4 regions of the Brevibacillus sp. BC25 genome follow, and region 2 is predicted to be linked to each of the others. Evidence: riboswitches for the same ligand, from Rfam matches in the RefSeq annotation. Region 2 holds a riboswitch; each other region holds the start of a gene.
What was found. Region 2 has a riboswitch for cyclic di-AMP ahead of PMI05_RS27225 (glycine betaine/L-proline ABC transporter ATP-binding protein). Riboswitches for the same ligand answer to the same signal wherever they lie in the genome.
Positions count from the first base shown of each region.

Region 1: linked by a shared signal. The riboswitch ahead of PMI05_RS03550 (CAP domain-containing protein) and the one ahead of PMI05_RS27225 (glycine betaine/L-proline ABC transporter ATP-binding protein) in region 2 are both predicted to bind cyclic di-AMP.
Region 3: linked by a shared signal. The riboswitch ahead of PMI05_RS28080 (CAP domain-containing protein) and the one ahead of PMI05_RS27225 (glycine betaine/L-proline ABC transporter ATP-binding protein) in region 2 are both predicted to bind cyclic di-AMP.
Region 4: linked by a shared signal. The riboswitch ahead of PMI05_RS11880 (C40 family peptidase) and the one ahead of PMI05_RS27225 (glycine betaine/L-proline ABC transporter ATP-binding protein) in region 2 are both predicted to bind cyclic di-AMP.

Region 1 is NZ_AKIX01000016.1:26,414-31,614, reverse strand. It holds gene PMI05_RS31250 (ABC transporter substrate-binding protein) at 1-481, opposite strand, end outside; gene PMI05_RS31245 (hypothetical protein) at 490-993, opposite strand; gene PMI05_RS03555 (hypothetical protein) at 1,330-1,548, opposite strand; cyclic di-AMP (ydaO/yuaA leader) riboswitch at 1,657-1,814, shown strand; gene PMI05_RS03550 (CAP domain-containing protein) at 1,822-2,409, shown strand; gene PMI05_RS03545 (hypothetical protein) at 2,532-2,726, opposite strand; gene PMI05_RS03540 (cell wall metabolism sensor histidine kinase WalK) at 2,852-3,943, opposite strand; gene vanT (serine racemase VanT catalytic subunit) at 3,986-5,201, opposite strand, start outside.
Region 2 is NZ_AKIX01000125.1:17,732-22,932, reverse strand. It holds gene PMI05_RS27240 (heavy metal translocating P-type ATPase) at 1-795, shown strand, start outside; gene PMI05_RS27235 (copper ion binding protein) at 860-1,060, shown strand; cyclic di-AMP (ydaO/yuaA leader) riboswitch at 1,806-1,952, shown strand; gene PMI05_RS27225 (glycine betaine/L-proline ABC transporter ATP-binding protein) at 2,345-3,571, shown strand; gene PMI05_RS27220 (proline/glycine betaine ABC transporter permease) at 3,555-4,394, shown strand; gene PMI05_RS27215 (glycine betaine ABC transporter substrate-binding protein) at 4,391-5,201, shown strand, end outside.
Region 3 is NZ_AKIX01000128.1:190,141-195,341, forward strand. It holds gene PMI05_RS28055 (catalase) at 1-739, opposite strand, end outside; gene PMI05_RS28060 (2-phosphosulfolactate phosphatase) at 820-1,542, opposite strand; gene PMI05_RS28065 (hypothetical protein) at 1,676-2,122, shown strand; gene PMI05_RS28070 (cold-shock protein) at 2,290-2,493, opposite strand; gene PMI05_RS28075 (rhodanese-like domain-containing protein) at 2,927-3,265, shown strand; cyclic di-AMP (ydaO/yuaA leader) riboswitch at 3,350-3,506, shown strand; gene PMI05_RS28080 (CAP domain-containing protein) at 3,514-4,245, shown strand; gene PMI05_RS31210 (hypothetical protein) at 4,310-4,465, opposite strand; gene PMI05_RS28085 (homoserine dehydrogenase) at 4,567-5,201, opposite strand, start outside.
Region 4 is NZ_AKIX01000039.1:180,895-186,095, reverse strand. It holds gene PMI05_RS11895 (cytochrome P450) at 1-130, shown strand, start outside; gene PMI05_RS11890 (cell wall metabolism sensor histidine kinase WalK) at 321-1,706, opposite strand; gene PMI05_RS11885 (response regulator transcription factor) at 1,707-2,426, opposite strand; gene PMI05_RS11880 (C40 family peptidase) at 2,640-3,161, opposite strand; cyclic di-AMP (ydaO/yuaA leader) riboswitch at 3,166-3,305, opposite strand; gene PMI05_RS11875 (hypothetical protein) at 3,625-4,026, shown strand; gene PMI05_RS11870 (PspA/IM30 family protein) at 4,111-4,806, shown strand; gene PMI05_RS11865 (class I SAM-dependent methyltransferase) at 4,901-5,201, shown strand, end outside.

The sequences.
Region 1 (5,201 bases), on a different contig from region 2:
GTAATCGAAGTAAATCATCCATCTTCAACCCGTTTGCCGTAATGGCTCCCGTCTGCCAATACGATCTCTCTACGGGATATACATGGCCGTTCTTAAATGCAGGAACGGTCTGCCATAACGGATCTGCCTTCATTTCCTCAAGCGCTTTCGTGTTGCTCTCATCCTCCCACGTCCCGTTGGACGGAAGCAAAATAATATGGTCCGCGTCAAGCTCTGGAATGACCTCCTTCGACAAGACGATATTGCCCTCCGTCATCGCCTCGGCGAACCCCGGCGCCTTCAGCCCAAGATCCTCATACAAGATTTGTCCGACAAACGTGTTATGAATACCGAAAATATTAATCGATTTATCTACGACGTTCATCCGCAGAACAACAAGCTTCTCATCGCCGATCGCCGCGTTCAGCTTCGCCTTCACATCGACAATACGGGCTTCGTAATCGGCAAGAACCTGCTCCGCCTTGTCGCTGAGACCAAGCAATTCGGCGATTAAGGTAATGTTTTGCGCGAATCCGCAAGTACGTCGTCCGGCAAGCGGAACGTCGGCGCAACCTTGGAATAGAGCGCGTATTGTGCTACATCGACCTCTCCGGCGCCGATGATCAAGTCCGGCTCGGACACAAGCATAGCTTCGATGCTGCCGGTCACATCGAACAACGGCACTTCCAGCTTCAAATAATCCTGCTTGCCCCACATCGGGTTATAATATTGCACAATAGGCGTTACCCCAAGCGCAACCAAATAATCTTCACGATAAAGAGCTGAGATTCGCTTTGGATTTGTCGGAATCTCTACCTCTCCGAAGCCATCGGTTACGACGCGCGTTTCCGTCTGAGGCGGAGCTTCGCTTGGCGCTGCCGTTGCCTGTGCAGGCTGATCGGTAGTCACCGTGGCCACAGCTTGATCGCCTGTCGAGCCGCAACCTGTCACCGTAATCATTGCTGCCGTTATAAGCGATATCCATCCTGTTTTCATAAATCCCGATCTTGCCATGATTAAATTCACTCCAAAAAGTTTTATGTTTTGTAGCAAAACAATTCGTTGATTTATAGTGATAATCATTATCATCTCACTTGAGTAAATTTTACCCCAAATTGGATTGCATGCTCAATACACATTCTCTACGACCAGCTTTATACAAACTCGTCACTTCCTGACTAACGAAAAACAATAAAAAAAGGAGCCTCGCATAAGAGGCCCTATCCACCTGCACTGTCTATGAGGTATGCTGAATCAACTCGGGAAGAATTCGGAGCAGCCGCCGATCATATGCGCATCCCTTTTTCTGACTCATCTTTAACGTCAGACCCCACTTAAGCGATTGAGCAGCTAGGATTTGCGAACAGGTAAATATGCTTTTGGAATTTTACAGGCGACACTGTAAGCGGGATTGAACACGTTGGCCACCTTATATTCGACGACTTGGCCGAGCAGCAGGCTTGCTTCATTTACCGAGAGCCCATAGTCTTCGACTAGCAAGGAGAGCATTTCAGTAGTTGCATGCTGAAGCGCTTGTTCGAGCGGTCTGGCGTTGCCGATGCAAGACAAGTGAGTGTCGGACTCCAGCCTCTCAATAAAACAAGAGATATTCTTATTAATCCTACCAAATTTTACGGGTTTCTTTCACCAGTGAATCTCTGTTATTCTAGGTCATGCCAAACAAAACAGCCGAAACTTCCTCTCGAATGGAAGTGCGGGGGATCTTTTTTACTTGCAGATGAGAGATCTGCATGGGGTGAATCGCCAAAGTGCGTAGGGTTGTTTCCTCAATCCGAATCCGTCAACTAACCTCGTAGGCCAAAAAAAGGAGACGATGTGAATATGAAACGCCTTGGTACTATTGCAATCGCGACATTGGGATTGGGATTTGTTCTTTCCGGCTTTTCTAACACAGCTTCTGCCGCTACCACATGTCCGCAATACGGGTATCAACCATATATGCAACCTGTCCAACCGCAAATGCAAGCACCTTACGCAGCACCAGCGAATCAACAGCAGCCAGCTCAACAGCCAGTAAAACAAGCTAACCAACAAGTGGATGCTTCCTCTGTTGGGAAGCAAGTAACTGATTTGGTAAACCAAGAGCGTGCAAAAGCAGGTCTGAAGCCAGTGGAACTGGATGCTTCCCTGAACAAAGTTGCACAAGCAAAAGCGGCTGATATGTCCAACAACAACTACTTTGACCATACAAGCCCTACGTATGGCTCTCCATTTGACATGATGAAACAATTCGGAGTATCTTCTATGACCGCGGGTGAGAACATCGCCATGGGTCAACGCACCGCTGAGGAAGTCATGAACCAATGGATGAACAGTGAAGGACACCGTCAAAACATCATGAATCCTTCCTTCACCAAAATCGGTGTAGGCTTTGTGAATGGATACTGGGTACAAGAATTCATCGGATAATGAAATTGGATATAAATGCCGAGTCCTCTAGTGGGGACCCGGCTTTCTTGTTTTTTCCCAGCCTTGTCTGGAGTGGCCCTTGAACATCTATCTATCTCCGTGAAAAGCCAACAGCTTACCTTTTACTTCATTCTCTTCCGGGTTACATTCCTACTCGATTTGCTTAAGGGATTGTTCTCTTGGTTACGTGCCTGTTCCATCTTTTTATATGCCTGTAATGCTTCCTTATCCCCTTGGTTAATGGCCCCAGCCCAAGTAGCCAATGATATTCCAGCAACAATTACCGCACCTATCAATGTCCATGTGTATTTATTCATAACTAACCACCAAAAATTAATTTGTTTCGTTGCAGGAATATTCTACCAAAATTTCAAATCCCCATGAATTATGCAATAAAAAAATGGAGACATTGAAGCGTCTCCATTTTTTTATTGCCATCATTTCATCCATACGGCAACCTGACCTCAAAACACGTTCGAATAAAATCACTTTGGACTGAAATCGTTCCCCGATGCTTCTCGACGATATTTTTTGCAATAAACAGGCCGAGTCCTGTGCCTCCCCCTTGATGCGTTCGCGCTTTATCGCCCGTAAAAAACATTTCAAAAATATGCGGTAGCGCATCCTCAGGTATCTGGTTACCGTAATTCATGATTTGTACTACCACTTCATCGTCCTCACGATAAGCGTTCAAATCGATAAACTGGCCATCTCCTCCATAGCGTATCGCGTTGGTCAGGATATTCTCAAAGACGCGCGCCAAAAGCTCCCCATTTCCCACGATCACTAAATGAGCAGCAATCGTACACCGCGCGACCAGCTCATTTTTCTCAAAGGAAGGATACATCTCTTCATTTAACTGAACAAGCAATTCACTCAAATCAATAACCTTTTGCTCGAGGTTGACCATGCCGTAATTCATTCTCGTAATTTCGAAGAGCTCATCAATCAGCTTTTCCAATCGTTGCGACTTGGTAAAAGCAATCGTCGCATAATGCCGCATTTGTTCTTTTGGCATCTGCTCGTCTCGTAAAACTAAATCTAAATAACCCAGTACGGATGTCAGCGGTGTGCGTAAATCGTGCGCCAGATTCAAAACAAGCTGATCCTTGCTGCTTTCAGCGAAATCTCCTCTTTCTACCGCCTTTTGCAGCATTTCACTTGCCAGATTGATATCCTTGGCGATATCTGCGAACTCATCATTGGATGGAATATGGACATGCCGTGTAAAGTCTCCACTGGCGAGATAATGAATGCCCGTGGAAATCTCCCGAAAGTAGCCCGCATACCGTTTGGTCAGGAGATAGAAATACAAGATCGCAATGGGAGCAAAGACAAGCAAAAAGAAATTGATATCCCCCATCTCCCTGATGAAACGGCGAACCTGGGCGAGCGGATCTTCGTACTTAACCTCCATCCGATAGTAAAACTGGAGTACTTTATAGAGCAGAAAGGTTATGATACCGGCCAGAAGCATGCCAAGCCCAAGAAGCCCAAGCATTTTGGAACGAAAACTATGTCTCCTCTTCACCATGGAAAAAATGAACCACTCCCTATCCCAAATTTCGTCCAGAGATCAATCATGATAGACTCTTTTAATGCGTTCTCCCAAACGGCTTACCAGTTCGTTCGTAATGATTTTACATTGATGGGCCATTTCCTCGGCAGTGATACCCTCTTCTTGATCTCTGCCGATAAAGGTCACAACATCCCCTTTTTGCACCTCTTCCATATCTGTAATATCTACAATAAGCTGATCCATGCAGACAAACCCAATAATTGGTCTCCTTTTTCCTCTGATCAAGCAGGTAGCGCCCGATTGTGACAGCATGCGCGGAACCCCATCTGCATATCCGATGGATACGATGGCAATCTTGCTGTCTTTGGGCGCTGTGTGGGCGCGTCCATAGCCCACGGATTCTCCTTTTTCCACCTGTTTCACCTGTACAACTCTTGCTTTCAGTGATAACACAGGTCGTAGGTCGACGCTTGTTTTTACCTTATCTCCCTGCTTGCTCAACATCCCGTAGAGAGCGATCCCAATCCGAGCATAATCGTATTGCAGCTCCCCGTAATTCAGCACGCCATAACTGCTTTGAACGTGCAGCTTCTGTGGATCGATCCCCGTTTCTTTCAGCTGATCGATCACTTTCTGGAAACGGGCGATTTGATTTTTCGTGTAATCGATATCCGAAGCTTCCAAACTATCAGCCACACTCAGATGCGTAAAGGTACCGCATACCTGCAAATTTTTATAGCGATACATGGCCGCAATTTTTTCTGTGTGTTCCCAAGATTCCCCGAGTCTCCCCATCCCCGTGTCGATCTTGATATGAACAGGGATTTTCACGTTGTAGCCATTCAGTTTTTGGGCATATTCGTTATCTACTACGGTTTGCGTCAGTCTGAAACGGGCGATTTGGCGTATCCGTCGTTCATCGGTATAGCCAAGCACCAGAATCTCCCCTTTTACGCCCTTCTTCCTTAGCTCGATTCCTTCATCGATTGTGGCAACTGCGAAGTGATCAATCCCGAGCTTGTTTAAGAACCTCGCGACTTGCCATCCGCCGTGGCCATATGACTGCGCCTTGACGACTGCCATCATCGCACAATCCTTCGGGAGAACCCGCTGGATTTCCCTTACATTATGTTGGAGATGAGGAAGATAGATATCAGCCCATGCTCGTCCTGTTTGATCCGGTTTCCCACCTCGAAAGCGCTGGATCACCTTCATCGCCATCACAGAAAGAACAAACGATAGCACAGTGACCAGTGTAAAATGCACCAAGCTG
Region 2 (5,201 bases):
TTGGCTCAAGCCATCGTTCGTGGTATTGCAGATAAAGGAATCACCCTGTCCGATACAGGTTCATTTGAAGCCATTCCTGGTTTCGGTATCCGGGCAACCGTTGCTGGCAAAGAAGTACTCGTCGGTACCCGCCGCTTACTGGAAAAACATCAAATTTCGTACCAATCAGTGTCTGATACCATGCTGGCACTGGAGCGCTCCGGTAAAACGGCGATGCTCGCAGTCGTCGAAGGCAAGCTCGCTGGCTTGATTGCCGTAGCGGATACGATCAAACCAACCTCCAAGCAAGCTGTTCAGCGCATGAAAGCGATGGGATTGACTGTAATCATGATGACCGGTGACAACCGTCAAACTGCTGAGGCCATTGCCCGTGAAGCAGGAATCGATCACGTCATCGCAGAAGTCCTGCCTGAAGGCAAAGCCGCAGAAGTGAAAAAACTGCAAGCACAAGGCAAAAAAGTCGCGATGGTCGGCGATGGTATCAACGATGCACCAGCACTCGCTACCGCTGACGTCGGCATGGCAATCGGTACAGGTACAGATGTCGCTATGGAAGCAGCAGATATTACGCTGATGCGTGGCGAACTGACCAGTGTCGCAGACGCCATCGAGATGAGCAAACGCACCATCCGCAACATCAAGCAAAACCTGTTCTGGGCATTGGCCTACAACACTTTGGGCATCCCGATTGCTGCAATCGGCTTCCTCGCTCCATGGCTTGCCGGTGCCGCAATGGCCTTCAGCTCCGTATCCGTTGTACTCAATGCTCTGAGATTGCAAAGAGTGAAGCTATAACAACAGTAACAAGCGGCTTTGTCCGCCTTACTCATACACGATAAAAATTAAGGAGAGATTGATCATGACAAATATCACATTGAACGTAGAAGGTATGTCTTGCAACAAATGCGTAGCGCGCATCGAGAATACATTGAAAGAACTGGGTGCAGAAGGCAAAGTAAACCTGGCTGACAAAAAAGTTGAGGTTTCCTACAACGAGAGCAACTTGACTCTCGACGCAGTAAAAGAAGCAATCGAAGACCAAGGCTACGACGTCGTTTAATCATCCAGCCATTACAAATGAAAGCTCCTGCCTGATTCAATGAGGCGGGAGCTTTTTGCTTTCGTGGTAGGGAGTGGCTGTAGGGGAGGGGAAGAAGCCCATTTCCAGTCTACGCTTCGGCCTACGCCCCGCAAGGGGTTAGACTGTCCGCTGCGAAATGAATGTCGGGAGCGCTTCAAAAGTAGAGTTTCGAAGATGTATTCGCAGAGGTTGAAGCTGAAAACCCCCGCCAGTCATTTCTCCGCTAGGTAGGGCTCCAGAGGCGCTAGGACTGGAAATGTTCTTCTTCCCAAGTCGCTTTTTTCATCTTGAAAGTAGCATTCAAAAGGTCTTTAAAAAAGCATGTAGGAACCCAACAGCTCGTAGAGGAAACAGGAGAAATAAGCGAAGATCTTTGGACACACCTACCGAGGCGCAGTGAAAAAAAGAGAAACTGCCTTTAGCGTCCACCTCTGAGACGCATCCTGAACAGTCAACTTTGGACGCGGTTTCGCTTTTTTTCACGGAGCCGGGCACCCCATGCTCCCGCGCAGGGGTTCCAAGAATCTGAGCGTTTTCTCCTGTTTCCTCCCCACCACAACAGCGAGTATAGCGCACTAATCTTTCAATCGAATAAGCAACCAACAGCTAATTCAATCCGACTCATAAAGAAAGCCGTAATCCGGTTAAAACCTTGCTAAACGAACGTTCACAATAACTGGAAGCAAGCGTATAATTCAAATCACAATCACGATTCAATAAGAAACAACACATACGGCCTAGTTCCGAGATTCTCGGAAGCGGGGGAACCAATCTTTTGGGGTTAATCCTGAGTGATCAGGAGGGATGAGGAAATGTCTTCTCTGCCATCCTACCCGTCAGCTAACCTCGTCGGCCAAAGCAGGGAAGGTCATGGATGGATAAAGTCTAGGCATATAATGCGCAACAAGGGGATTCCTTGCGGGCGTGTGATAGGCCGATGCAGGCTTTTTCTTTGGGACCTTTGTTCTGGAGAAAAAGGATGGATCGGCCTATTTTTTTATGACAATACCGACGAGCAGCTTACGCCGATACAGTCGTGAAGGAAATGGTGTGGATCGCTGGGAGGCAGTTGGTACGACATAAACCGCTGACAATCGAAATCAGGAAGACAGAGTACAGGGAGTCCTGAAAATGGACGCCAGGTATTACGTAAGCCTGCGGATTTTCAACACGAGTAAAAATCAAGCGTGCCTTGGTTTTGCTGGAGTGTGGAAACTTCGCGGGCTTTTTACATTTACGAAAAAACAAAGGATGAGGGATACCATGCCCAAAATGAAAGTCCATCAACTGACAAAAGTGTTCGGCAAGCAGCCCGAGCTGGCCTTGAAGCTGCTGGAGGAAGGACGTACAAAAGAACAAATTTACAAGCAAACGGGCCAGTCTATCGGGGTAAATCAGGTCAGCTTTGAAGTCGAGGAAGGTGAAATCTTCGTCATCATGGGCCTGTCAGGCAGCGGCAAATCCACCTTAATCCGACTGTGTAATCGACTAATTGACCCAACGAGCGGAAGCATCGAGATCGATGGGGAAGAGATCGTGGACATGAAGGCAACGGCTTTACGCGAGGTGCGAAGGAAGAAGCTCGGGATGGTTTTCCAAAACTTTGCCCTGTTTCCGCAGCGGACGGTACGAGAAAACGTCGAGTTTGGATTGGAGATTCAACAAATACCACCAGGGCTCCGGCAAGAAAAATCACGGGAAGCGCTCAAGCTCGTTGGATTAACCGAGTGGGAAAATGCGTACCCGGATCAATTGAGCGGAGGGATGCGCCAGCGGGTCGGATTGGCGCGGGCGTTGGCTAATCATCCAGATATTCTCTTGATGGACGAAGCATTCAGTGCACTGGACCCGCTCATTCGAAAAGACATGCAGGATGAACTGCTGGAGCTTCAGATGACGATGAAAAAGACGATCCTGTTCATTACACATGACTTGCACGAGGCGTTGCGACTGGGCGATCGGATTGCCTTTATGAAAGACGGGCAGATCATTCAGATCGGCCGCCCGGAAGAAATCATGGCAGACCCAGCGGATGAATTCGTGCGGAAGTTCGTGGAGGATGCCGACCTGTCCAGGGTCCTCGTTGCTGAAAATGTGATGAAACGGGCAGAAGCAATCACGCCTGACAAAGGGGCTCGAGTGGCACTGCAACTTATGATGGATAACGGCGTGTCCAGCTTGTACGTCGTGGACAAAAAGCGCACACTGCTCGGCTTGATTACGGCGTATGACGTATCACTCGCGATCAGTACGGGGGATTCGCTGGAGACGATCATGAAAACTGACCTCCCTACCGTTTCACCTGACGCACGTCTGCACAGTTTGTTTCCGATGATGGCAGATCTGCATGTCCCGATTGCTGTAGTGGGCGAGCAGCAGCGTTTGTTGGGTGTCATCGTAAAAGGAGCGGTGTTAGGCGGGCTGGTAGGCAAAGTCAATGTCCAAGAGCACCAGAGAGCAGAGGTGATGAGTGATGGACGTCGTGCCTAAGCTGCCGATTGGTGAATGGATGGAAGGGTTCGTGGAGGTGCTGGGCCAGTACAAAGGGGTATTGTTTGATCCAGTGTCTATCGTCATTTCCACGATGGTGACTTACTGTTCCACGGTTTTGGCAGAGATACCTTCGCTGATTCTCATCTTGCTGCTAGGGGCCGCTGCGTGGGTTTTTGCAGGGAGAGCGTCCATGGTCTTTACGGTTATCGGACTTTCTCTCATCCACAACTTGGGGTACTGGGATGAAACGATGGAGACATTGGGACTCGTCCTCAGTGCCACCATGATTTCGATCGCTATCGGGATTCCGGTGGGCATTCTTTGCGCGAGACACGATACGTTTCGCAATCTGGTCACGCCAGTACTGGATTTGATGCAGACGATGCCAGCGTTCGTTTATTTGATTCCCGCGATCTTTTTCTTCGGCTTGGGCGAGGTGCCGGGAGTCATTGCCTCCGTTATTTTTGCTTTGCCGCCAATCGTGCGTCTCACGAACTTAGGCATACGTCAGGTCCCAGCGGAAATGGAGGAAGCGGCGGACGCCTTTGGAGCAACTGGCTGGCAAAAGCTCGTGAAAGTACAACTGCCGTATGCGAAATCCACGATCTTGGCGGGAGTTAATCAGTGCATCATGCTCGCTCTGTCGATGGTGGTCATAGCGGCTATGATCGGGGCGAAAGGCTTGGGTGCAGACGTATATCGTGCCGTTTCGCAAGTGGATATAGGAAGAGGATTCGAGGCGGGGCTGTCCATCGTGATAATCGCTATCGTCTTGGATCGGCTTACTCAACATGCAGGAAAAAAGGAGAGAAATACATGATGAACAAAACGGTTCCAGCTTTACTGGCAGTGATGATGGGAGCGACAGCTTGGCTTGCAGGCTGCTCCAGTCAAAACACAAACACACAAATACCGACAGCAACGGTGATCGGTCCTATTCCTTCCGAGACGTCGGACAACGCGCTAGGAGAAAAGCTCGACTACAAAATCATCGGAATCGACGCAGGAGCAGGATCGATGGTGAAGACAGAGGAAGTCATGAACCTGTATGGCTTGGATAAATGGCAGCTTGTCGAAGGCTCGGATGCAGCGATGACAGCAGCTTTGATCAAGGCTTACGAAGCGAAGGAACCGATTATCATTACAGGCTGGACGCCGCATTGGATGTTTAAAAAGATGGATTTGAAATACTTGGAAGACCCGAAGAACGGATTTGGTGGAGCGGAACAAATCCATACCATCGTGCGCAAAGGGCTGAAAGAGGATCAGCCTGCTGCCTATCAATTTCTGGATAAGTTCTGGTGGGAGCCAGCCGATATGGAGTCAGTCATGGTCCAAATGATTGACGGAAAAGATCCGGAAGTGGCCGCTGCGGAATGGGTAAAAAACAACGAAGCCAAAGTAGCGAAATGGGTGGAGGGCATCCAGCCTGTCCCAAAAGAGAAGCTGACTCTCGCTTATGTAGCATGGGATTCCGAGATTGCCAGCACGCACGTCGTAGAGCATGTGCTGGAGCAGAAGCTGGGGTATGAAGTCGAATTGAGTCAGGTGCAGACTGGACCGATGTGGGCAGGAGTGGCCATTGGGGATGTAGATGGGATGGTTGCGGCTTGGCTGCCGTCTACAG
Region 3 (5,201 bases), on a different contig from region 2:
CTTCCGCCTGTTTTTGTGTCAAATTTTTAATCCCTTGCGTTAATGGCTGCCAATGATATTTGACCAGGACCGCATTTCCTTCGTGGTTAACCCACTTGTACGTGTTTACGCCAGAGCCTTGCATTTGCCGATAGTTCGCCGGTATCCCCCACGGGGAGAACAAAAACGTGATCATATGCATGGCCTCAGGCGTGTTCGAGATAAAGTCAAAGATCCGTTCCACGTCTTGAATGTTTGTGACAGGATCAGGCTTGAACGCATGTACAAGATCAGGAAACTTCATGGCATCCCGAATGAAAAAAACTTTGAGGTTATTGCCCACCAGATCCCAGTTCCCGTCCTCTGTATAAAACTTCACCGCGAACCCACGTGGATCGCGCAATGTCTCGGGCGAATGTGTGCCATGATTAACCGTAGAAAACCGTACAAACACAGGCGTTTTTTGCCCCCGCTCCGAAAACAATTTCGCCCTCGTGTACGTAGAAATCGGCTCATCTCCTACGGTTCCATACGCTTCAAAATAGCCATGTGCTCCTGCACCTCGGCTATGCACGACACGCTCAGGTGTTTTCTCCCGATCAAAATGTGTGATTTTTTCCAGAAAGTCGTAATTTTCCAGAACGGTTGGCCCGCGATTTCCAACGGTCCGCAAGTTCTGGTTGTCTGTGATCGGATGGCCTTGGCGATTCGTCAGGATATTTTCTTCTGACTGGTTGATGGACTTGCTCTTTTCATCCATATGAATCCTCCCTGTCCAGTTTTTCTCATATGTGGTTCATAACCATGGTTACCGAATGAGGGATTCTTTATGCGAAAAGACTAAATAGCTTCGTAAGCAAAATCATCGTTAAGCACTGGAACCGTGCAACTCTGATTCCATTCCGCAGCGAGTGCGACATCTTCCGGGTACCCCATGCTGATCAGTTCTTGTCCGGAAGCACATTTCTGCAAGTAAGCGGGAAGATGATCTTGGGCCGATCGGAAGGCTGCCACCGCCATTTCGGCCTCTGGTGACAATCGATATCCCTCCAATCCGTGAAGCAGCGCACCTGCCGCAATCATATCCTCAATAGCCGGTCGCAATGCTCCATTCCCCCACCTTTCACCGCAAGCGATGACCGTTACGATTCCTTTCTGCTGCTGTATGTATCTGGCGACGGATGGTGCATTTCGCAAGCATGCAGCGATTACCTTCGCACCTGTTTTCTTTGCCAGCACGGTACAGGTGGATCCGTTTGGCGAGGGTAACACCATTCTACTTCCCACCGGAATTGTTTTCAGACAGGCGGGTGAAAGGGAGATTGGTTCTCCGCGTTTTCCAGCGAGCAGCGCTGTTTTTTGATTAGCGAATGCTAAGGCTGACTCATCCTTTACCTGATAAGGATAGACGATACCTCCACGTCCCGTTACGATATCGACACACGTACTGAAGGAGAGCACATCGATAATGACGATCATATCCGATGCTGCCCCGACCTGTTCCACCCCTTCGTATCCCCAATCGAATCGTGCCGTATAGTCTAGTTGTGTGCATACAGGCATTTCCCCCAAAAACCTCCACCATCCTCTATCAAAAATAGTTACTCGTCCCCTTACGTTCGCCGTTACAAATCAAGGCAAGAAACAATATCGTATTATTGTCCCACTAGTTTACACAAGAATGGAGTGAACATGGATGTCTGAAATCGAATACGACGACGATCAAGGTAATACGGAAAAAAGAAATCACAAACGCCCAAGAAGAAATACTGTGAGAACGACTGGTATTTTGCAAAACAACCTCGCCCGTGCTCTCACCGCTCACCTCGACCTGGTAAATCTGAACACAGAAGAGGTTGAAGTACGTGTGCAAGTATTGAACTGGGGTAACGCAGTTACACAAACGAATCCAGTTAGCACCTTGCTTGACATCACCCAATTTATCCCTGCGAATACTCGCACTGCTTTCAATGCGCTGGTCCCCGCATCTTTCCACTATGAAGTTCGCCTTACTGTCGCAGAAAACAACGGAAATGTCCTTCTCACCACTTATGGCCGTACTACCATCGGCGGAGGTCAAGTTGTTGGTCTTTCAGTTCTTGACAGTCAATTCCAAACTGTCGAAATCGAAACTTGTATTTAACTATTTTGCACGAAGAAAATGAGGAATTATGGTGGGACGCCATAGTTCCTTTTTTAATCCATTCGCATGCAGGAAAAGGCGCTGGGGACTATCCCAACGCCTTTTTACTTTTAGGACCACGACAAAAAAACTGCCCTCGAAAGGACAGTTTCTTTTTAAAAGGAGACTTACAGTTTTACTACGTTCTCAGCTTGTGGGCCACGGTTGCCTTGAACGATGTTGAATTGAACTTTTTGACCTTCGTCCAAAGTTTTGAAACCGTCACCTTGGATTGCGCTGAAGTGTACGAATACATCGTCTCCGCCTTCTACTTGAATGAAACCGAAACCTTTTTCTGCGTTAAACCATTTTACTGTTCCGTTCGTTTGCATTTAAAAAAACCTCCAAAAATTCAATTTGAATATGCTAGTCATATATTTACCGAAGCAAATAAAGCTCACATATCATGAAGAAATACCAAATCATGTGCTATGATACGCCTTCATGATATGTGAATTTTACCTACTCAGCCAATATGCGAATGTCATAGGACGGAACTGCAAAATTAAAAACTAAACCTTTTGAAAACCTAAAACAATGAAAGCCCTTCCTCTCTTCCATCCTTGCGGCTCCGATGACCGCGCCAGTGTGAATCGGGGATTCAAAAATGTTATCCATCAGCATACAAATACACCTCGATGAATGATTAGGTATCAATTTTTCAAGTAGCAACCTCATTCTACCATGGTTGTCCAATAAAAGCAACCGTTCACCCTTATACTGGGAAGGCGATACTCTGTTACAATAGCATTGGGAGGGATTTCATTGCATACTTTGACAACCATTCAATTATCCGAATTATTTCAAAAGAAAATGCCCGTACTTTTATTGGACGTACGCGACGCCGAAAAATTTATTTCTGGCAGCCTCGTTCATGAAAACGCTTCGACACGTAACGTCCCCTATCTTCTAATGAAAGAACAGGACAAGCCGTTCGATGAAGAAACCGAAAAACTTGCGCAAAATGTGCAGATTGTTACTGTATGTACAACAGGTAACAAAGCGCAAAAAGCTGCCGCTCTTCTTCGTGAGCATGGTTTTCAAGCAAATGCATTGGAAGGCGGCTTAACCGCATGGAAGGAACAATCAAACGAATCGAAATGAGCCTAATTTATCAACGCTTCTAGCTATTTGCCATATATTACTCCTTTATTTCGATTGGGATTGTCTGATATCGTTGTTCATGCCAAACGAAATAAGCCGAGACTTCCTCTTGAAAAGGAAGTGCGGGGGACTTTTTTGTGGATGAGATATTCCACATTGGGGTGAATCGCCGAGCTGGCGTAGGGTTGTTTCCTCAATCCGAATCCGACAACTAACCTCGTAGGCAAAAAAAAGGAGAGATTTGTTTAATGAAACGTTTTGGTTCTGTTACAATCGCGATGACTCTTGGTCTGGGCTTGGCTCTAACAGGCTTCGCTACTTCTGCTTCGGCTGCTTCTAATTGCCCTGTTCCTGGCGGACAATTCCAATATTATATGCCACAATTCCAAAAAGCTCCAAATTCCCAGCAATTTTGGAACTTCTTTCAACAAAAACAAGGCTTTGCCCCTGGACAATCAATGCCAGTACAACAGCCAATGACACCGATGCAACCAGCAAAGCCGGTACAACCAGCGCCTGTCCAACCAGCTCCAGTTCAAGCTGCACCAGCGCAACCTAGCAATAACGTCACTCAACCTGCCGCTCCAGTAAATCAAGCGGATCAAGGAAAAACTGGTGATTTTGCGAAACAAGTCGCGGATTTGGTGAACCAAGAACGTGCAAAAGCAGGTCTCAAGCCTGTTCAAATGGATGCAGCGCTGTCCAAAGTAGCGTTGGCAAAAGCACAAGATATGTCTGCTAACAACTATTTTGACCACAACAGCCCAACGTACGGTTCCCCATTTGACATGATGAAGCAGTATGGCATTCAGTACTCGACTGCAGGTGAGAATATCGCCATGGGTCAACAGAGTCCACAAGAAGTTATGCAACAATGGATGAATAGTGAAGGTCACCGCCAAAACATTATGAACCCTGCGTTCACAAAAATTGGTGTAGGCTTCACAAATGGCTACTGGGTACAAGAATTTATCGGATAGAACGCATTGCATGAAACGAAAAGCCGGTGTCTCTTAATCGAGACCCGGCTTTTTCGTGTAGGCATTATTCCTGCTGTGCTTCGGATGCCTGCTTATTGGGGGTACAACAGCAGCTATCCTGCTCATTTACCAAAGCGACGTCCTTTTGATGCATTTTTTGCTTGGTTGGGTAAGCAGATACTTGCTGCAGCTCGGCATTGACATCAGACGATTGGTTCATCCGTATGGCCCCCTTGCCGTTTTTTTGTGGTGCATCCCTAGTATGCTCGCGGTTGTAAACGACTCATTCCTAAGGAACACTGGAAGCACATACAAATGAACCTATCTGCTAATGATATGTTCAAGGTCTTTTAAGGCAGCCGCTGCTGCCGCGACAGGATCCGATTTTCCTCCAACGACCAATAAATCCCCCATGACATCTGTTTCTACCCGTATGGCTTTTGTCGTACCTGATACAGATGCAAATGGATGGGTAAGATCTACTGCACACAGTTCCACTGCTACAGAAAGCGTGCCATTCGCTTCCTTTTGGATGCTTCCGATCAGCTTGGGAATCTTCGTATGCTTCTTCCACGTCTCGATTTGTAACGCGGTTATTTCGCTAATACTTGCGCGTGCGATATCGGTCAGATTTACTTGTGCGCCAAAAGCGGCGTTTGCCAAGATCGTAATCTTCGACGCTGTATCCCAACCATCGATATCGTAAGAAGGATCCGGTTCGGCAATCCCCATCTTCTGAGCGAGCTCGACTGCTTCCGCACAGGTAAGCCCCTCTTCCATCATTTTTGTGAGCACGAAGTTAGTCGTTCCCGTAAAAATGCCCTCGACTCGTTTCACTTCACAGCCTGCCAAGTTATATTGCAATAGATCGATCGTTGGCAGGGCTGCTGCTGTTGCTCCACTCACTTTCAACGCGACGCCATGTTTTTTGGCTAGAGCGGCTAAACCAGCATAAT
Region 4 (5,201 bases), on a different contig from region 2:
TTTGCTATTGGCGACGATCGCACAGCGATATCGACTACGCCTGGCTGAACCGAATCAGGCAGTGGAGCCCGAGCCGTTGGTCACCTTGCGTCCCAAAAGCGGACTGCCGATGCGTTTGGAGAAGAGATAGAAAAAAATGGAAATAGAGGGCAAAAAAAGAGGCATCTTATCACTACGGTTTCGCCGATTGTGTCAGATACCGAACTGGGGGTTATTTATCACTGAAAGCAACATGCTTACAAAAATTATTTTACTAGCAAAATATAAAGAAATAATTAACTGGCAATAAATCTATATAAAGTAAGGGTAGCTTGTGAAAGCTACCCGTGGAAGAAGGGGATGGTGAAGGAGAAACTGCTTCCCATTCCCAATTCACTGTTTACCATCAGATCTCCGCCGTGAAGCCGGACGATGCTCTTGCAAATCGTTAAGCCTAAGCCTGTACCACCATTGTTGCGATTTCGTGATTTTTCCGCCCGATAAAACTTGGTGAAAATCTTCGGCAAGTCTTCAGAGGCGATTCCTTCTCCTTTGTCGATCACAGTAAAAAGGACATGTCCTTCTCGCTGATCACAAGTAAGGTAAATGGAGCCATCCGGTTTATTGTAGTGAATGGCGTTGTTCAACAAGTTTTCCATGACACGTCGCAGCTTGGTCTCATCCGCTTCGATGTGCAGTTCATTTGAGATACGCAGCTTCCATTGAAAGGTGAGGCCTGCTTCTTTGATTCTTGGCAAATAGTCCTCAATAATTCCTCTCAAGAAGCCTTTGACATGAATGCGGTTAATGTTGAGTCGGACTTCGGAGCTTTGGGTGGTGAAGTCCTGCAACTCATCCAGGAGCTTTTCCAAGTCCGTCGTTTTTAGCTCGATTTTGCTCATCTGTTTCTGTATTTTGGTCATATCCGTCACACGACCGGAGCCGATATATGACGCATACCCTTTGATCGTGGTGAGTGGTGTGCGGAAGTCGTGGGCGATCGAAGCAATCATTTCAGCCTGTCTTTCTTCCGCTAAGCGAAGCTCATCAACCATATCCCCGAAATATCGAAAGAGTTGTCCAAACTCGTCATGCGATCGATACGTAAATGTCACTAACCGTTTCCCTTCCTGGATTTCTTGGGTGACGCGCGATAATTCGTTCACGGGCCGTAGTATCCAGCGAACGAACAAAGCGAGTAGAACCAATCCTACCAGACTAATGCTTCCGTAAATAAACCAAAGCATCATGGAAACCCCTGTCGTAGCCATTATGTCGTAATCATCTGTGTAGAAATAAACAACGATCTCCCCTGTACGCGGTGGCTCCTGCTGAAAATGGTACTCAGCTACCACTTTGAGGTCATTTTGCTTGGCAGAATCGCCACGGTTTGATGAGGAGGGAGAAGGCATTTTCAAATTATAGGCGCGTGATGTTTTGCTGTAGATGGTGTTTCCATTGGCATCCTTCACGAGCATGCGGTACATCACGTCGTCTGGCAACTGCTTTTCAAGCTCCAAACGTTCGATTGGGTCCTTGAAATTACTGACGAGAAGCAATTGATTGAGCATGACCTTCTCTGCGGCTTCCTTCTCAGCCTGGTACTGATTATGCCGATCATTTTTGAGTTGAGCGACAATAATGTCTTGAAAAACAAATTTAAACAACAAGATGTTGAGTGTGATCAAGGCAATGAAGGAGAGAAAAATTTTATTACGTAAGCTCATTTAAAGCTTCTCCCCGATGAATACGTAGCCTGTCCCCCATTGTGTTTTAATGAACTGACGCTCTGTTTCCAACTTTTCACGGAGGTTTTTGATATGGACGGTCACTGTATTGAGCGAGCCATAACCATATCCCCAGACACGGTCATAGATTTGCTCTCTTGTAAAGACGATGCCCGCATTTTCTGCGAGGAATGTGAGCAGTTGAAATTCTTTGGTAGAGAGCTCAATTTTTTGATTACATACATAAACGGAATACGTTTCTTTATGAATTTCTAGGTCCTTGAATTTCAAAACCGTAATCGGAGAAGAGGCTGTTTCCTTCTCAGGCTGCTCCTCCGTATGCTTGCGAATGCGCTCATAACGACGCAGGTGGGCACGAATGCGAGCGAGCAGTTCTTCTGTATCAAATGGCTTCGTAATGTAATCGTCTGCGCCGATTTCGAAGCCGACTACCTTATCTACCGCTTTTCCTTTTGCACTGAGAAACAGTATAGGCAAATCCCACTCACGGCGAATTTGAGAACAGAGCTCGTAGCCACTCATGTTGGGCATCATAATATCCAAAAGGATCAGGTTGGGTCGCTCTCCTTGACTGAGCAGGGAGAGTGCATCTTCTCCACTCTCTGCAGAGGAAACGGTGAAGCCCTCGTTCTCCAAAATGTCTTCTAGCAGTTCAATAATCTCCAGATTGTCATCGACAATTAAAATGTGATCTTTCACCGGAAAACCCCCAGTTACTTCTATTAATAAGGAATACCATTCAAAGAATGGGTCTTGTCTATCATAACATGCTTTGACCTGATCAGGGGAAGAAACCCCGTAAGTTATTAAGTTGTTCTAATATATGAGGGTACCTCTTTAGACCAGGTACTAAGTTTCGTCAGAAAAAGCCAGAGACGTAGTGTCCCTGGCTTTTATTATTTTGCCGAACGACTATTTTTGAGCTGGTTTTTCCGGCAACGATGCAGCTTGCACCGCTTTTTCCTTTTTCGGAGTTTCTGCTTTCGCTAGAACAGGAGCGCCGAGACGCTTGGCGCCTACATAACGCTTGCTCCAGTAGTATGGATCGCTCAACTTAGTGTTGACGACTCCACGACCAGATTCCGAGTGCACGAATGTGCCGTCTCCAATGTAGATACCCACGTGAGAAATGCTGCGACCGTTCGTATTGAAGAACACGAGATCGCCTGGCTGCAAATCTTTTCTGGCTACCTCTGTACCTAATTCGTACTGAGAAGCAGAATTGTGAGGCAGGTCTACACCTAACGCATCAAATACGTAGCGCGTGAAACCGGAGCAGTCAAAGCCCTTTTTGGACGAGCCGGAAGATTTGTAAGGGGTACCGTACAAGTCGCTGACTACTTCATTGAGAGAATTCTCCTCAGCAGCATGTGCAGCGCCTGCCCCCATAGCAAGCATTCCAGCCATAAATAAAGATAAAACTACCTTGCGCAAAAGAAACTGCTCCCTTCGTGAGCCTACGAGGTTAGCTGAAGGGTTCGGTCGAAAGGACGCCCTAGGCTGCTAGGAGTAGCAACCATTCACCCCAAAAACGTGGTTCCCCCGTTTCCGCCAAGCGGAATTCGGCTATTTTTCGATGTTTTTTTACACGCACTCTTACGAAGATTCTACGTCAGTCTTTCTTTTCCTTCTTTTTCATCCGATTGTTCACATATTCGTCACAAAAATACCGTCAAATGCTGTAACGTTTTCGTTCAACAGTGCAAGACGCCTTTCGACGCGCGCTTGTTCTGCCTTGCGGGACAGCTCGTCCGATTAGGGCAGGAAATTGTCTCCGTCCAAGGACGGAGGGAAAAACCAACCGCACGCCCGTTATGGGAAGCCTATACCGAGGGCTACAATAAGGGCATAACGTTCCACAAGCACCACATGCAAAACGAATGGAGGTAAGCGAGTAATGAGCGAACGGTCTGGCAAAGTTCTACTCGGGCTGGTTCTGCTGCTAGTCGGTGGGTTGGTTCTTCTAGATCTGGTGGGTATCGATATCGGAGACTTGCTCGGGTTCATCATTCCCGGTGTGATCATGATATACGGTGCCAAAAAGATTATGGGACAAACCGGTTCACGCTTTTGGGGAATCCTAGTCTTCCTATTCGGGTTCCTGATGTTGATTGGCAAGCTTGACCTACTATTTCACGCACTTCTGGCCATTGGGGTGATTTATCTGGGATATCGCTTACTGCGTCCCAGTCAAGAACCTAAACAAGCTCCACCTGCTTGGGAGCGTGAATGGGCCCAAAAAGTATTAAAAGAAGATACGCTAGACGCTTGGGAGAGAAACGTAACCAAACGACCATAACCGTTTTGGTAACCGCAATAACACTGTGTCGCAAGAGTCTTTTGGATGAACAATATGATGTGATATGATGAGGAGGAAAAAATAATGAGTATCTTTAAACGTTTGCGTGACCTGACAGTAGCTTCGGTAAATGATGCATTGGATTCGATGGAAGATCCGGTAGTAATGCTGAATCAATATATGCGTGATATGGAAGTAGAAATCGGACAAGTTGAAGTAGCAGTTGCCCGTCAGGTTGCACTGGAGAAGAAATTCCGCCAGCAATTGGACGAAGCCAATGCTCTGATCGAAAAACGCGATCGTCAAGTCAAGCTCGCTTTGACTGAGGGAGAAGACGAGTTGGCTCGTCGAGCACTCGCTGACAAGAAGCAGTACGAAGGTCGTGCAGCGGAATATGAAGCTCTCTACCTATCAGCATCCGAGGCAGCCACGCAAATGCGCGAGAAGCTGGCTGAGCTGAAGGAAGAGTTCTATAAAATGCGTGCGAAAAGGTTCACACTGATGGCACGTGCACAAGTAGCTCGTACACAAAAGCAAGTCAATCAAGCAGTTGTCGGTATCGGTAATCCGTCCGCAGGCCGTGGCTTCGCCCGCATGGAAGAAAAAGTCATGCGCATGGAAGCAGAAGCGCAAATGAGTGGACAATGGCGCCAAACAGACCGCGCTTGGGAGAACGCTTTGTCTGAACTGGAAAAGGATGATCTCGATGCAGAACTTGCCAGCATCAAAGCATCCATTAATGAAGTAAAAACACCGGTAGCAAAACCAGTACAATCCTAATTCGACAGGAACTGGGGGACTGGGTGTAGAATAGATTGTGTCAATTTGGCAGCCTGTGTACATCAGGCTGCTTTTCCCCTAGGAGGTACGATTCTTGCAGGACTTCTTGGTCTTTTTGCGGCGGTTTATCGCTGAGCCTGGACGCGTCGGTAGTATAATCCCCAGCTCTCGTTTTTTATGTGAGCAAATGTTGAAAAGCGTCGATTGGGCTTCAACCGATGTGATCCTGGAGCTGGGACCTGGTACAGGGGCATTTACCCAAACGATCTATCAGCGCTTGCGTCCCGGCACACAGTATGTGCTTGTGGAACGAGATTCCCATTTTCGCTCTATGCTTCAATCACGTTTTCCCGATCTTCCTATCAGGGAGGAAGCGACTCAACTTAGGTCTTACT